Regions from separate parts of the Leuconostoc sp. S50 genome, predicted to be linked through region 2. Evidence: a T-box and tRNA genes for the amino acid it is inferred to sense, from the RefSeq annotation. Region 2 holds a T-box; the other holds one or more tRNA genes.

Region 1 (8,477 bases), on a different contig from region 2:
TTGTGGCTCATGTTTATGAGCAAAACGGTGACTTACTTTTAGAACAGAGACCAGAAACAGGATTGTTGGCTAATTTTTGGACGTTTCCATTAACACCGATTACCAGTGTGGAAGACATTCAGGGTGACATGCTCAATATTAAGCCCGTGGTTCATATTTTCACACATCGCCGTTGGGAGATTTGGTTGGTCAAATCGACACCAATTACACCGGATTCACGGCAACGATACTTTAGTCAAGAAGAATTGGCAGAACTAAGTCTGCCAAAATTACAATATAAATTGCTGGAGAAATTAAATGTTTCCGAATCTGAAATATAAAAATTTGTTTTTTTGGACAATAGAATTATTAGCACTGTCGGCACTAATTTGGATTGTGTCACGTTTTGACTTTTTGATGCAGCCAATATCAGTTTTCATTTCAACGGTATTCGTACCGTTAATTGTAGCCGGTTTTTTGTACTATGTCTTGAAACCTATCTTGACCTTACTTGAAAAAATCACCATTAAAAATCACAAAATGCCACATCAACTGGCCGTTATCATAACATTTGTGCTGTTTTTAACGGTGATTGGTGGGGCTTTAATATTGCTGGTGCCAACCTTGGTTCGTGAAATGACCAATCTGATTAACGCTTTGCCGGGATTTGCAAAGACGGTTCAAACTTATGTTAATGATACGTTGCAAAGTAAATGGTTTAACAGTTTGCATTTGTCGATTGATGTTGATGAGGTGAAAAGTGCAGTTGGTAAGTATGCAGCTTCGTTTTTGACTATTACAGCGGGGACGCTAGGCAATGTGATTTCAACAATCACGTCAGTGACCATTAACTTAGTGACAATACCGGTTGTTTTATTCTATATGTTAAGTGATGGTAACCGTCTCTTGCCAGCTTTACAACGTCTTTTTCCTGATCGCTTTGCTGATAATGTCGCAGATTTGACGAATAAGATGGATCACACGATTGAAAAGTATATTTCTGGTCAAGCGATTGAAATGCTGTTTGTTGGGGTGGCGATGGCGATTGGCTACCTAATCATCGGTCAACCTTATGCTTGGCTTTTAGGGGTTATCGCCGGTATTACTAATATTGTCCCTTATGTCGGCCCTTGGATTGGTGTCATTCCTTCCTTAATAGTGGCAGGAACGCAATCTTGGAAGCAAATGATTTTGGTATTAGTTGTTATGACAGTTGTTCAGCAATTGGATGGCAACTTTATTTATCCAAATGTTATTGGTAAATCATTACAGATTCATCCGCTGACAATTATGATTTTACTGATGGTAGCGGGTAACTTGAAAGGTATCGTTGGTATGATTTTGGTAGTGCCAGTCTATGCTGTGGTTAGAACTGTTATCAAATTTGGCACACAAATGCGTGAACTTACTAAAGATAAGTGATACAATGATACCACGGAAAGAGGTATCGCAATGCAAGCATTTGATTTTGATAAAAATATCAGTATATTACGGCAGGCAAAAGGGCAGGCTATTCCATGGCATGAGACGACATATCCGTCTTATACAGCCGATATTTTAACGTTAGCGCAGAGTTATTTTAAGTCTGATGAATATGATAGAAATTTTGATCGCACGTTACGTCAGCATCAATTTCATGAAGGTTTGGCAGAAGAAGATGTGGCACAACTAGCAAATACTTCTCAGGATTATAGCTTGATCAGAGCGATTGTATCAGCGATTATTCGTGGTGAAAAGTACACGCCGGGGATGTGGCAAGCGTTGGTGCAAAATGGGATTTTACTTGATTTGTTAGTAAGAGAACGTGACTTAAAACAAAAAGCATAATAATTGCGACTCAAATAGGGTGATTAAAAGGTTCGATACACATTTTTCTGTATCGAACCTTTTTTGTTGATAAATGATTAAAGGTGATAATTTCAATCTATCTATTTGTGTCGGTATAACTATAGAATTGTGATTTATCAGAAAAATCAGCCATATATTGACCATTCAGACCGGATCGTTGACCAATCACGCCTAAATCAATAATCAATTTTTCGTCGGTTTTTGAAAAATGAAGTTTTTCAGACGAAGCCGTGATACGAATATAATTAATCATTCTGTTCACTAAGGCTTCAGGGTTTTTACTAGTGTCTATTTTTTTGTTAACTTGTAGTAAAACATCAGCTATATCACGAATACCTGGGACAATAAGCTGAGATTGTAGTGATAAATATAATAATTCAATATTGTGTTTTGCTTCGATTATTGTTGTAACGTTTCTTTTTGTCATTTGTTGTGTCACCTCGCTAACTCCATGTTACGCCTATTTGCGATCAAAGGTAAATAAATGCTTGACGTACAATCATTTTTCCAGTAAAATTAAAGGGTTGTGTTAGACATGCGGGTGTGGCGGAACTGGCAGACGCGCTGGATTTAGGTTCCAGTGGAGAAATCCGTGCAGGTTCGATTCCTGTCACCCGTATAATATGGTCGCCGCCATATTATTATATTGAGGTATCTGGTATTATTTGATATAATACTTGAGTACTTTGATCTGCCGACCTAGCTCAGTTGATAGAGCACCTCACTAGTAATGAGGGGGTCGCCGGTTTGAGCCCGGCGGTCGGCATAATTTATGAAAGCTTTGAATGATTATTCATTCAAAGCTTTTTTCGTGTAATCAAACTTGACATAGTTAAGTACAGATTGTGTATGTTCAGTTAATATTATAATGATGATGAAATCTTTATCTGATATTTACATAATCATGACAGAACTCTGCTATATTTGAAGCATAGACAAAAATTGTCCTTATCCACATATCATTTGCACAGGACAGATGATTTCATCTATACTAACTTTATAACAAAAAAGAAGAGAGAAACACAGTGGAAGTTAAATTTAATCACGTGACTTTGACCTACCCAAACGGCATCGAAGTCTTACATGACATGGATTTTGATATCACCGACGGACAACTCGTTGCACTCTTAGGACCCTCAGGTGGTGGTAAATCTACCACGCTGAATTTGATCTCGGGTCTATTATCAGCAACTAGTGGCAATATATACTTTGGTGACGAAGATGTTACAAAGCAAGATGCGTTGGGACGTGGTGTTGGGATGGTTTTCCAAAACTATGCCTTGTACCCCCATATGACCGTTTTAGATAACATTATTTTCCCAATGAAAATGGCTAAGGTGGATAAAGCCACACGTAAACAGCGTGCTTTAGAATTAGCACAACTGGTTCGTGTCTCTGATCAAATTAACAAAAAACCAAGTGATTTGTCTGGGGGTCAGCAACAACGTGTTGCCATTGCCCGCGCGTTAGCAAAATCACCTAACATTTTGTTACTTGATGAGCCTCTCTCAAATCTTGATGCACGTCTCAGAGTTGAAATGCGCGAAGAAATTCGACGTATTCAAAAGGAAACAGGCGTCACAACAGTCTTTGTTACGCATGATCAGAGTGAAGCAATGCATGTTGCTGATAAAATTATGCTATTAAACGATGGTCGCATTCAACAATATGATGCACCACAATCACTATATGAAAATCCAAATAATCAATTTGTCGCTAACTTTATCGGAGAACCTGCGTTAAATATGGTACCAGCAGACCAGTTTGGTGACGAGGTGAGACAATTATTTGATGGTGACGTTGCCACAATTGGTATTCGTGCCGAAGCATTAACAAATGAGGTGAAAGCACCTGCCATCAAAATGCAAGCGGTTGTCCATGAAGTATTGTCATTTGGACGTGATCGGCAAGCGGCGATTTCAGTTGGATCACATCAACTAGTTGCAACAGAAGTCACAACGGCAGCACCTTTGGAACAAGAAACAACACTCTTTGCCGCACTTAGTGGCGTTTACGCTTTCGATCAAAGTGGTCAGCGGTTGCCACTTAGGGGTGATCACGCATGATGAACAATCAAAAGCCTACTTGGAAACAGACATTAAAAGGGTGGCTTTATGTCTTGCCGATGCTAATCATCGTTGCGATTTTTAGTTTATACCCGATTGTGTCAAGTTTGGCGATGAGTTTTTATACGCAATATAACTTTTTCACGAACCAAGTAATGGCGCTTGGTTTTGATAACTTTAAATATTTATGGGAAGACCCATTATTTCATTCTGCTGTGGCGAACACTTTAATTTTCGTTGTTGGTGTTGTCCCATTAGAAATTATAATTTCTTTGACCGTGGCTGTGCTTTTAAACCAGATTAAAGTATTGGCTGGGTTCTTCCGTACCATCTATTTTCTACCATTTGTGACCAGTATTGTTGCTATATCAATGGTTTGGAAGTGGATTTATAATAAAGATGCCGGCTTATTGAATTATTTTTTGAGCTTTGTAGGTATCCATCCAATTGACTGGTTGAATGATCCAACATGGGCATTGCCAGCGTTGATTATTTTGGCTATTTGGAAGAGCTTGGGCTTCAATATTATGCTCTTCTTGGTTGCTCTCAATAATGTTGACAAACGACTGTATAGCGCGGCGACCTTAGATGGTGCCAACGCTTGGGAACGTTTTTTGCATGTTACAGTGCCAATGATTAGTCCGATGACGTTTTTGATTGCCGTTAATGCTGTGATTGGATCGTTTAAAGTCTTTGATGAAATATTCTCATTGTTTGGCGGACAGGCAGGACCTGGAAATGCTGCAATGACAGTTGTATTTTACTTATATCGTATGTTTTATGAGCAAAACAAATACGGTATCGCTGCGGCCGCAGGTGTCGTATTATTCTTTATGATTTTAATTGTGACATTATTGCAGACATGGTTTAGCAAAAAACATGTTCATTACTAAGAGGAGTTGACGATGAGAAAGACAATATCAAAAACAATCGTTTACTTACTGTTAGTGGTTGGTGCACTGACAATGTTATTGCCATTCTTCTGGATGGTGTCAACATCATTTAAAACTGGTTTTGAAGCATTGCAAACACCACCAACTTGGTTGCCAAAAAAGCTGCAAATCACTAATTGGATTTCAGCATGGAAAGCAGCACCTTTTGCAACGTATCTTCTGAATTCAGTGGTTGTATCATTTGTGACTACGATAGGACAGATTATCACAGCCATCATGGCAGCGTTTGCGTTTGCTAAAATGAATTTTTTTGGTAAGAAAACGCTTTTCACTATTTTGTTAGCAACAATGATGGTACCGGGTGAAATGTTGATTATCCCAAACTTTGTGACACTATCACAAATGCATCTGGTGAATACTTATGGCGCTTTGATTATTCCATGGTTAGCTAGTTTCTTTGCGGTATTCACTTTGCGCCAGTCTTTTGCTAGTGTACCAGACCAGCTTTACTACGCCGCAAAGCTTGACGGGGCTTCTGATTGGAAGTTTCTGTGGCAAATTTTGGTACCAAATGCCAAGTCGTCCATTACGGCAATTGGCTTGTTACAAATTATTGGCTCATGGAACTCATTTATGTGGCCATTAATTGTCACAAATACAGACAAGATGCGTACTTTACCTGTTGGGTTACAAGCGTTCAGTTCAGATTCGGGTGTCAATTATCCGGAATTGATGGCGGCATCTACGTTTGTGATTCTACCTATGGTTATCTTGTACTTATTCTTGAATAAATATGTTGTTGCTGGTATTTCTGGTGGCGGCATTAAGGGTTAAGCTACTGTCCACGTTTTGTAGGCGGTAAAGAGATGTGATGAGACATGGTATCTCTTTACTGCTTATAAAAAGCAGCTAAATTTTTTTGGGAACACGAAAGGAAACATGTACACATGAGTACTGGGAAGAAAGTTGCAGCTTTGGCTGCTATCACGATTATGGCAAGTTCATCTTTTGCGGGTTTGTCGGCTGTGCACACAGAGACAGTGAGTGCAGCAACTAAACCAGTTAAAGTCACATTTTGGCACGCCATGGCTGGCCCATACAAAGACGCTTTGCAAAAGCGTATTGACGCCTTCAACAAATCACAAAGTAAGTATAAGGTTGTCGCAACTGCGCAGGGAGACTATACGACTTTGAACCAAAAAATCATGGCTGGCGCTAAGTCAAAGACTTTGCCAGTTATGGCGCAAGCAACTTACACACAAGTACCTGATTACGTCAAAGACGGTATTGTAACGTCACTTCAATCACAGGTTGATGGTAAGAATGGCTTGTCAAAGAAGCAATTAAACAATATTTATTCTGGTTTCTTGCAACAATCTAAGTATAAGGGCGAATTCTACTCAACACCTTTCTCAGCCTCTGTACGAGAAATGTTCTATAATAAAACGCTTCTGAAAAAATACAATTTATCAGTGCCAAAAACGTGGGATGATATTGCAAAAATGTCTGACGTTTTGAAGAAAGATGGCATTACAACAGTAGGATTCGATAAGTCATTTGACATGGAATGGGATTCAATGGTCCGTTCAGCTGGTGTATCGTTGATAACCAGCAAAGGCAAGGTTAATGTTGACTCAAAGAAGGCTGTGACTGCTGCTAAGTTGATTACTGATATGGTCGCTGATGGCACTGCTAAAACGGCTGGTTCTGATATCTACGGCACAACAAACTTTGTCAATGGTAAGACAGCTTTGACTTTCTCATCATCTGCAGGAATTACAGCAACGCAGGCAGCTGCAGCTAAAGACTTTGATTGGGGTACTGCACCATTACCATCTCACAAAGGCAAATCAGCGACTGTTTTGGCTGGTAATAGCTTAGTAGTTACGGCAACAGCCACTAAGAAGCAACAAGCAGGCGCTTGGGCATTCATGAAATATTTGATGTCTGATAAGCAAACTGAAAAGTGGGCAGAAGCAACAGGTTACTTGCCAATTACTAAGAAAGCAACGAAGTCATCTGCTTATAAAGCATACCTAAAGAAGAACCCATTAGCTAAAGCAGCGTCAGACTCATTGCCAGGTGCCTTCTCAGACACTGCATTCTTGGGTTACCAAGATTACCGTACGAACTTGCTGAATGCTGTTGATTCAATGTTGACGAAGAAAACACCTGCTGCAGACGCTTTGAAAACATTATCTGACCAAACAAAGAAGACTTTGAAAGAGAATAAATAATGAGTACGCAAGTACAATTTTTAAATGGGCTGAATACAATTGGTGGCAATGTGGTCTCGTTCACACAGGGAAACACCCGACTTGTAATGGACTTTGGCGTTAATTTTGCCCCGGCTGAAACGCCGACTGGCGATTTATTAGCAGACGGAACATTACCAGCACTACCTGATTTATTCACTGATGTTGACAGTGATATGGCGACAACAATCTTTGTTTCTCATTTACATCTGGATCATATGGGCGCGTTGAAGTATTTAACCAAGCCAACCGATGTTTACATGAGTCAAGCTTCGGCTGATTTATATCAGGTCTTGACTGAATTAGGGACAGAATCTGCGCCTAATGCGACTATTAAAGTGATCCCATTTGAGACGCCAATGATGTTTGGTGATTTTGAAGTTACATTTTTCGAAACTGACCATGATGCACGTGGCGCTGCTGCAATTCGTGTCCGTGACGGTGTACACACGTTTGTTCATAGTGGGGATGTGCGACTTGATGGTCCTCACCCCGAACGTGTCAATCATTGGGCAGATATCTTACGTGAAGCACACATTGATTTATTTTTGTTAGAAGGTACGGAATTTAGTTTCGATGCCGATGACGAAACGGAACATGTGCGCCATACTGAGATGTCAGTGCAACAAGATTTTGGACAAATTTTAGATGAACATCATCAATTGGTTGTCATTAATCCCTATGAACGTAACATTGATCGCTTAGAGGCTTTGCAAAATACAGCACGGCTTCATGGTCGTGAAATCCTTTGGGATAAGCAATTTGCAACAATCATGCGGGCCATGGGTGTTGCGGATGTTAAAGAAATTGATTGGGAAGCCGTTGTGGCAGAACCCAATCATTACGTTGTTCAAAATCACTTTAATCAATTACATGATTTAGATCAATTTGATGGTCAATTTGTATATCTACACATGAATGGTGAACCTTTAGGCGAGTATGATCCTCGCTTTGCCGAATTACAGGCATACTTAGATGCCAATCATGTCGAGCTCCAACGCTTGGGTGCAAGTGGTCACGCCAAGCCAGAAGATTTGGTGTCATTAGCACAACATGTCAATGCTCAAAAGACTGTTACTTGGCATTCGTTCAAGCCAGAAAAAGAAGCAGAAGCCTTGCGCAAAGTAGGTTTGAATGTCTATCTACCAAGAAAAGGTGAAACGTTAGTGTATTAAAATTTGAATTGGCGCATTGATTGCGTTAAAATTATTCTCGTATCAACGGGATGTAGCTCAGCTTGGTAGAGCACCACGTTCGGGACGTGGGGGTCGTGAGTTCAAATCTCGTCATCCCGATGAGCGAGAAATATTAAAAGGGCAGCAAACCACAATTGGGTTGCTGCCCTTTTTTTAAATGATATAATCTTTGAAAGTCTCGCGTTCATTAGTTGACAGTTCAACGGTTATCAGAGTGCCAGTATCATCATAATCTTCTTG
Region 2 (8,477 bases):
ACATTAGCATTTCCATTAGACAACCACGGCGCTGCAATATATAAAATGGCGCCAAATAGAATGCCCAAACCAATTCCAAGCCAAATTGACTGCCTAGTGAGTTGTCTCGAACGATAAATGTCCTGTTTAGCAGTAAGTTCGGCAACAATCTTTGAAATCGCCGCTGGAATGCCAAACGTCGCGATAGCCAAAAAGACAGCATAAACATTGTAGCCCTGTGTAAATAAACCATTTGCTCGGTTACCGTACACACCCAACATTGCCATCCAAGGCAAAATGTACAACGCACCCAAGATACGCGACACCATATTACCAACTGACAGCCATGCGGAACCTTTTACCAATGTTGCCTGGTTGTCGTTAACATCTGGCATAGGTGAAGGTACAACAGTTTGTGGTTGCGTATTTGTGGTCTCTGTTACCGTCAAGTTAGGCTTTTTTTGGATAATATTTTTGCGCGCTCGATCATTTTTTTGCTTTAATAACGCAATATCAGCATCGGACATCACTTTTTGTTGATGAGACTGAGGTACTGAAACACTGGCATTTGATGGTGATTGTTTATTTTGCACACGTTTACGTGCACGTGCCAAAATTTCCTCAGCACTTAACATTTGTCCATCCACATTGATTTTATCAACACGATTTCCGCTATTGAGATTTTCTGGACGTTGATCATCCGACATATTTAGTGACTCCATTTTTTGATATGTACCCTCACCTAGGTGAGGATTTACGTAACATCATTGATATAAATGTCACAACGTTTAAATTTTTAGCCTACTACAATATTAACAAACTTACCAGGAATCGCAATAACTTTACGAATTTCTTTGCCGTTAATAAAGTTTTGGACATTATCGTCTGCTTTAGCAGCTTCGACCATAGCATCTTTATCAATATCTATGGCAACAGTTGCTTTGCCACGCACTTTACCGTTGACTTGGAAAATAATTTCAACCGTATCCTCGACAAGCTGGTTTTCATCATAAGTTGGCCATGGTTCGTAACTCACACCTTCAGTATTGCCTAATTTCTGCCATAATTCTTCTGCCAAAAATGGTGCGATCGGTGCTAACATTTGTACAAAGCCATTCATATACTCAATTGGTAAAGCATCTGACTTATAAGCGTCGTTAACAAAAACCATCAATTGCGAGATTGCCGTATTGAAACGCATGTTCTCTAAATCATCAGTGACTTTTTTGACAGTCTGGTTATAAACTTTATCCAGATCGCCAGGATTTACCGTTGTTACATGGTCACGCAACTTGCCCTCATCATCAACTAGTAATCGCCACACACGATCCAACCAACGACGTGACCCAGCAACGCCTTCTTCAGACCATGGCTTGCTTTGTGTTAATGGTCCCATGAACATCTCATATACACGCAGTGTGTCGGCGCCATAGTCATTAACAATCTCATCTGGATTAACCACATTGCCTTTTGATTTAGACATCTTCTCGTGATTTTCACCTAAAATCATACCTTGGTTGACAAGCTTTTGGAACGGTTCTTTCGTTGGTACAACACCTAAATCGTACAAAAACTTATGCCAGAAACGAGCATACAATAAGTGCAGAACAGCGTGTTCAGCACCACCAACATATAAATCAACATTCATCCAGTATTTTAACTTTTCTGGATCTGCCAAAACCTTTGAGTTATGTGGATCAACATACCGTAAGAAGTACCAAGAAGATCCGGCCCATTGTGGCATGGTGTTGGTCTCACGTCGTCCTTTAACACCATCTTCTCGTGTCACGTTCAACCACTCCGTCGCATTTGCAAGTGGTGATTCACCAGTACCTGAAGGCTTCAATTGATCTTGCGTCATTTCTGGTAAGCGAAGTGGTAACTCTTCCTCAGGTACGAGAGTTTGTGTCCCGTCTTCCCAATGAATGACTGGGATTGGTTCACCCCAATAGCGTTGACGAGAAAAAATCCAATCCCGTAATCGATAATTGACTTGTTTATGTCCAGCGTGATTGTCTTCCAACCAGTCAATCGCAGTGTTAATAGCCTCTTGCTTATTTAATCCGTCCAAAAAACCAGAATTAATATGCGTGCCGTCACCTGTATATGCAGCTTCATTCACATCACCACCAGCAATTACTGGTGTAATTGGTAAATCAAACTTCTTAGCAAATGCAAAATCACGTTCATCATGAGCTGGAACCGCCATAATCGCGCCTGTACCATATGATGACAACACATAGTCGGCAATCCAAATTGGCAATTTTTCACCATTTATTGGATTAATACCATAAGCACCTGTGAAAGCACCCGTTTTGTCTTTGTTAAGATCAGTTCGCTCCAAATCAGACTTAGTTGCAACCATAGCTTGATAGGCGGCAATGGTCTCTGCTTGATCTGGCGTCGTAATTTTTTCAATTAAGTCGTGTTCGGGAGATAATACCATATATTTGGCCCCGAACAGAGTATCAGGTCGCGTTGTGTAGACTTCGATTTCTTCATCAAAGCCATCAACTTTGAAGTTAACAGAAGCCCCAGTTGATCGACCGATCCAATGCCGTTGTTGTTCTTTAATCGCTTCAGGCCAATCTAGTTCTTCTAAATCATCTAACAAGCGATCTGCGTATGCAGTAATACGTAAAACCCATTGCTTCATGGGTTTGCGATACACTGGATAACCACCTCGTTCAGTTTTACCATCAACCACTTCTTCGTTGGCAACAACTATACCACCGCCTGGAAAATCAGGCGCCCAGTTAACCATAATCTCATCTTCATATGCCAAACCTTTTTCGTACAACTTCTCAAAAATCCATTGTGACCATTTATAGTATTCCGGATCAGTTGTATTAATTTCTCTTGACCAGTCAATCGAGAAGCCTAAAGCCTTAATTTGTTTTTTAAAAACTTGGACGTTCTTGTTTGTAAAGCCAGCAGGATTATTACCCGTTTTAATAGCGTATTGTTCAGCAGGCAGCCCAAAAGCATCCCACCCAATGGGATGTAAGACATTAAAACCCTTAGCACGCTTGTAACGACTAACAATATCCGTTGCTGTATAACCTTCTGGATGGCCGACGTGCAGTCCTTGCCCTGAGGGATAAGGAAACATATCCAAAACATAATATTTAGGTTTATCTGATTTATCTGGCGCTTTAAATGTCTGATTATCATCCCAATATTTTTGCCACTTATGCTCAATTTCTTTGTGATTATATGCCATAAATTTATTCCTTTGTGTGATTTATTCCAAGTGAAACATCAAGCACTCTTTAGATTAGCCGTCTTCAAATAAAAAAACCTATGCCATGCAAAAAAGCATGACATAGGGCGAAATTTGAATTCACGGTACCACCTATGTTCACGTACGACTACGTCTCTATTTGCCTTAACGCGGGCAAACGTTACAGACTACTTGATGTTTCACCCGTAATTCAATCAACCGAGTTCCGTATTTTGTTTGATAAGTTTTCAGCGCCACTTATTCTCTACAACCCCGCCATACGTACTAATGTTGACTATAATGATTTCATTATATCACATCTCTACACAATCGGGTATAATCATTGTATGCGTAAATTACACACAATCCCTATTCTGCCTTGGATATCTTTGATAACTTTTATGACTTTAACAATTGGTGTTTTGTTGAAAGCTAAATTCATACGACAATTTGACACCTTTGGGCAACGATTAATTCAACATTACGATCATCAATATAACTGGTTTTTCACAACAATTACTAGTATTGGTAATGTCAGTTGGAGTGCTATTATTCTGGCAACTATTTCACTTTGGCTCATCTATCACCACTTTTATCGTGAAACGCTATTCATTGGATTTAATGTGATTGTGTTTGCGGGTTTAAGCAACCAAATCTTTAAAAATATTATTGCTCGACCGCGTCCAACACCTCATCTGGTTCCTGCATCTGGATTTAGTTTTCCTTCGGGACATGCGATGGTAGCCGTTTTACTATATGGCAGCCTAATTATCATTTTACATCGTCACCTAAAATCTAATTGGCTATGCCACTTAGCTTCCTATCTGCTGATTGGATTAATCATTTTAATTCCCGTTAGTCGCGTCTACGTCAATGTTCACTATCCGAGTGATATCTTAGCTGGCATGACAATAGCATATACCATGCTCTTTGCCAGTCAACAATTATTTTTCAAAAATAAAGGAGTACATGATGATTCCGTCAAGTAATACATTTACACATCAATTAATTGAACAAAATATTAAAATTGGTGATTTGGTTTTGGATGGGACAACAGCTAATGGCGTTAATACACGCTTTTTAGCAACGCGTGTTGGTAACGAAGGTCATGTATTGAGCTATGCAACCACAAAAGATAACGCCAACGCCGCAGCCGCCTCACTCTTCATGAGCGGTTTATCAGAACGTGTCACTTTGCTTGGCCACCAAATTACACAACAATTACGTACTGATATGGGCGAACGAAAACAAATTAGTGTTGCAATTTTTGATTATTCGTCTGATACAGAAAACACACATGATCAGCCCTCAAATCTGATTGATCAAATTGCGTTAGTTTTGCCAAAACTAACGCATGGTGGTCTCTTGGTTACAAAATTTAATGCAACGCCAAAAGATTGGCTAGATTATTTGTCAGAACTTATTCCAGAAGATTTCAGTCAAGCAAACTATACGACATCCACAACTCAGACATTTGTCATCGAAAGGATTTAATCATGAAAAAATTCGCCCCACAAATCATAATGGCAGTGATTCTTGTACTGCTAATCGCTGGTATTGTTGGCTACCAGCATTTCGCTAACTCATCCAACTCAGAGACGTCAACCACAAAAAAGGATCCAAAGTTAGAAAAAGTTGCTTTACCTCAATTGACTAATACTGTGTCTGAGAATGAAAGTGAAGTCACGCTGCATACGAGTTATGGCGATATCACTATCAAATTATTTAACAAATATGCACCATTAGCTGTTGAAAACTTTATCACCCATGCTAAACAAAGCTACTATAACAATACAATCTTTCACCGTGTGATTAACAATTTTATGATTCAAGGTGGCGATCCCAAGGGTGACGGCTCAGGCGGAGAGTCAATTTGGAAAGGCAAAGACAGTAGCATTGATAGTGGTAATGGTTTCAAAAATGAAATTAGTAAATCACTTTATAATATTCGAGGCGCAGTATCAATGGCTAATGCTGGAGCAGACACAAATGGTAGTCAATTTTTCATCGTTCAAAACAAAAAAAATCTTTCAAAGCAAGTCGACGCCAATAATTACCCTTCAAAAATTTATAATGCCTATAAAAAAGGTGGTGTCCCTAGCCTAGATGGCGATTACACTGTCTTTGGTCAAGTAATCAAAGGCATGTCAGTAGTAGACAAAATTGCTGAAGCAAAGGTTAAGGATAACGCTTCTGGAGAAGCATCAAAACCAGTTGATCCTGTCAAAATTACTAACATCACGATTATTAAAGAGGCCAAGTAAAAAACACCAAATGTTGAAAATCATTTGGTGTTTTTTTACTTTTCAGAAGTACGCATGATGAGAACATCTGTATTAGCAACTTGTGTCACAAATGATGGAACGGTTCCTGCCATTGCCCGTTGCAGTCGACTCAACCCTGTTTCCCCAATCACAATCAAATCATTTTTGTGATCCTTAGGAAAGTGACGAGCAATTACTTGCTTTGGTGATCCAAAACGAACATGAACATCGACATTGGTATGACCTAAACTCTGCGCATACTCATAAGCCTTGTTGATCGAAGCTTCAGCGTCTTGCTCCATCTGATATACAACATCATCACTCATCGCAATTGAACCAAAATAGCCACCGCCATTGGTATCGACAACAGTTAAAATGTCGATATGTGCTTCTGGAGCAAATTCAATCACCTTTTTAATTAGAGTGTTCGATACCTCTGAACCGTCGATTGCTACTAAAATATTCTGATATGCCATGACCCAACCTCTTATCGTTCTTGATACTTTTATTATAACGCTATTTCTCCAAAAATGTAAGCGCTTTTAATAAGTTACATCATTTTCAGTAAATTTAAGTATCAATCGCAGTCATAAGATTATAGAACTTTCTGTAAAAAGTCTCGCGCTCGTTCTGTTTTGGGCGTTTCAAAGAAAGTTTTTGGTTCAGCAATTTCTTGAATACCACCGTCAGCCATAAACCACACTTGATCCGCAACTTCTCGTGCAAAACCCATTTCATGTGTGACCACAATCATCGTCATGCCATCCTCTGCCAGTTGCTTCATTACTGCCAAGACTTCACCAACCATTTCCGGATCTAATGCACTTGTTGGTTCATCAAAAAGTAACATATCGGGGGACATTGCCAGCGCACGTGCGATTGCCACACGCTGTTTTTGACCACCAGAAAGGCTTGCAGGATATTGGTCTGCCTTGTCAGACAATCCGACTTGTGCCAATAACCGTTTAGCTGTTTCTGTGGCAATTTTATCATCTTGCCCCTTTACTTTAAGGGGTGCTAATTTGATGTTTTCAAGAACTGTCAGATTTGGGAATAGATTGAACCCTTGAAAAACCATACCCATTTTTTCACGAAGCTGATCAAGCTGAATTTCTTTTAAATTGGTTAGTTGGTTTCCCTCGAACAAAACCTCGCCACTTGTCGGGGCATCTAACATATTAATCGCTCTCAAAAATGTTGATTTACCTGCACCTGATGGGCCTATGACAGCAATCACTTCACCTTTCTTTACAGTAACGTTAATACCTTTAAAAACTGTTTTGTCACCAAATTTCTTTGTTAAATTTTCAATCACCAATAAATCAGCCATATCGCTCTCCGTTTCGAATTATTAAATTATATTATACATGTCTATCATAAATATGCACTTTATATACATTATAATTTGAATAAAATGTATATTTTTGCATAAAAAATAATGTAAAATTAAGAAAAAGTGGAGGACCATAATGGCAAAAATTGTTAATCGTGAAGAAACTCAAACAACCCCGATAGATGACCTTTTCATTTTACCAAATGCAAAGGAAGATGATGTTGCACGAACGGCTGCTTTAGGTCGAGACAACAAGACTGAGACACCTAAATAATCACACCAAACAAGTATGCTAATGCGTACTTGTTTTTTTATTAAAAAAAGAACATGCAATGCATGTTCCTTTAAAACTAATAATATTAGTCTTCGATTTCAGTAACTGTTCCGGCACCAACAGTATGGCCACCTTCACGAACAGTAAACTTCAAACCTTGTTCAATGGCAACTGGTGAGATCAATTCGATTTCGAATGTCACTTGGTCACCAGGCATAACCATTTCAACACCTTCTGGCAATTCAACAACACCAGTAACATCTGTTGTGTGGAAGTAGAATTGTGGACGGTAGTTTGTGAAGAATGGTGTATGACGACCACCTTCTTCTTTACTCAAGACATAAACTTCGGCCTTGAACTTCTTGTGTGTTTGAATTGAACCTGGCTTTGCCAAAACTTGACCACGTTCGATTTCGTTACGATCAACACCACGCAACAATGCACCAATGTTGTCACCCGCTTGAGCTTCTTCCAAAGTCTTACGGAACATTTCGATACCAGTTACAGTAGTCTTCTTAACTTCATCCTTCAAACCAACGATTTCAACTTCAGTACCAGTAGTCAATACACCACGGTCAACACGACCAGAAGCAACTGTTCCACGACCAGTAATTGTGAAGACGTCTTCGACAGGCATCAAGAAAGGCTTGTCAGTTTCACGCTTTGGTTCTGGAATGTATGAATCAACAGTATCCATCAATTCTTCGATAACCTTAACTTGTTCAGGGTCACCTTCCAAAGCCTTCAATGCTGAACCCTTGATAACAGGAATATCATCACCAGGGAAGTCATACTCAGACAAAAGTTCACGAACTTCCATTTCAACCAAGTCAATCAATTCTTCATCATCAACCAAGTCTGTCTTGTTCAAGAACACAACAAGATAGTCAACACCAACTTGACGTGCCAACAAAATGTGTTCACGTGTTTGTGGCATAGGACCATCAGTTGCAGCAACAACCAAAATAGCACCATCCATTTGAGCGGCACCAGTGATCATGTTCTTAACGTAATCCGCGTGACCTGGGGCATCAATGTGGGCATAGTGACGCTTCTCAGTTTCATATTCGATGTGAGAAGTGTTAATAGTGATACCACGTTCTTTTTCTTCAGGCGCGTTATCAATTTCAGCAAAATCAGTTGCTACTTTACCTTGCTTTTCAGACAATACCTTTGAAATAGCAGCAGTCAAAGTCGTCTTTCCGTGATCGACGTGTCCAATAGTACCAATGTTAACGTGGGGCTTAGTGCGAACGTAAGTTTCCTTAGCCAATGTAGTTTCCTCCAAAATTCATTTTTCAGTAATTCTGAAAAATGTTTATAAATATATTTTACAACGCAAGCCGTCAAAAGACAACAAGTAACTTGCATTTTTCCGGCTCTTGAAGCCAAAAATTATTATAC

The links. The T-box of region 2 lies ahead of leuS (leucine--tRNA ligase). A T-box ahead of a tRNA ligase gene usually reads a tRNA of that ligase, here a tRNA-Leu.
Region 1: it has a tRNA-Leu gene. The T-box ahead of leuS (leucine--tRNA ligase) is inferred to sense a tRNA for this amino acid. The anticodon was not compared.

What each region holds. Positions count from the first base shown of each region.
Region 1 covers NZ_JACVUE010000003.1:14,368-22,844, reverse strand. The annotation lists gene mutY (A/G-specific adenine glycosylase) at 1-320, shown strand, start outside; gene IAE53_RS03970 (AI-2E family transporter) at 298-1,401, shown strand; gene IAE53_RS03965 (DUF6508 domain-containing protein) at 1,432-1,806, shown strand; gene IAE53_RS03960 (bacteriocin immunity protein) at 1,904-2,254, opposite strand; tRNA gene IAE53_RS03955 (tRNA-Leu) at 2,365-2,446, shown strand; tRNA gene IAE53_RS03950 (tRNA-Thr) at 2,521-2,593, shown strand; gene IAE53_RS03945 (ABC transporter ATP-binding protein) at 2,853-3,893, shown strand; gene IAE53_RS03940 (carbohydrate ABC transporter permease) at 3,893-4,786, shown strand; gene IAE53_RS03935 (carbohydrate ABC transporter permease) at 4,799-5,620, shown strand; gene IAE53_RS03930 (ABC transporter substrate-binding protein) at 5,734-7,023, shown strand; gene IAE53_RS03925 (MBL fold metallo-hydrolase) at 7,023-8,216, shown strand; tRNA gene IAE53_RS03920 (tRNA-Pro) at 8,263-8,336, shown strand; gene hflX (GTPase HflX) at 8,391-8,477, opposite strand, start outside.
Region 2 covers NZ_JACVUE010000001.1:290,329-298,805, reverse strand. The annotation lists gene IAE53_RS01370 (polysaccharide biosynthesis protein) at 1-686, opposite strand, end outside; gene leuS (leucine--tRNA ligase) at 776-3,202, opposite strand; T-box leader at 3,303-3,512, opposite strand; gene IAE53_RS01360 (phosphatase PAP2 family protein) at 3,604-4,191, shown strand; gene IAE53_RS01355 (SAM-dependent methyltransferase) at 4,175-4,696, shown strand; gene IAE53_RS01350 (peptidylprolyl isomerase) at 4,699-5,466, shown strand; gene IAE53_RS01345 (universal stress protein) at 5,502-5,942, opposite strand; gene IAE53_RS01340 (amino acid ABC transporter ATP-binding protein) at 6,062-6,796, opposite strand; gene IAE53_RS01335 (hypothetical protein) at 6,936-7,073, shown strand; gene tuf (elongation factor Tu) at 7,159-8,346, opposite strand.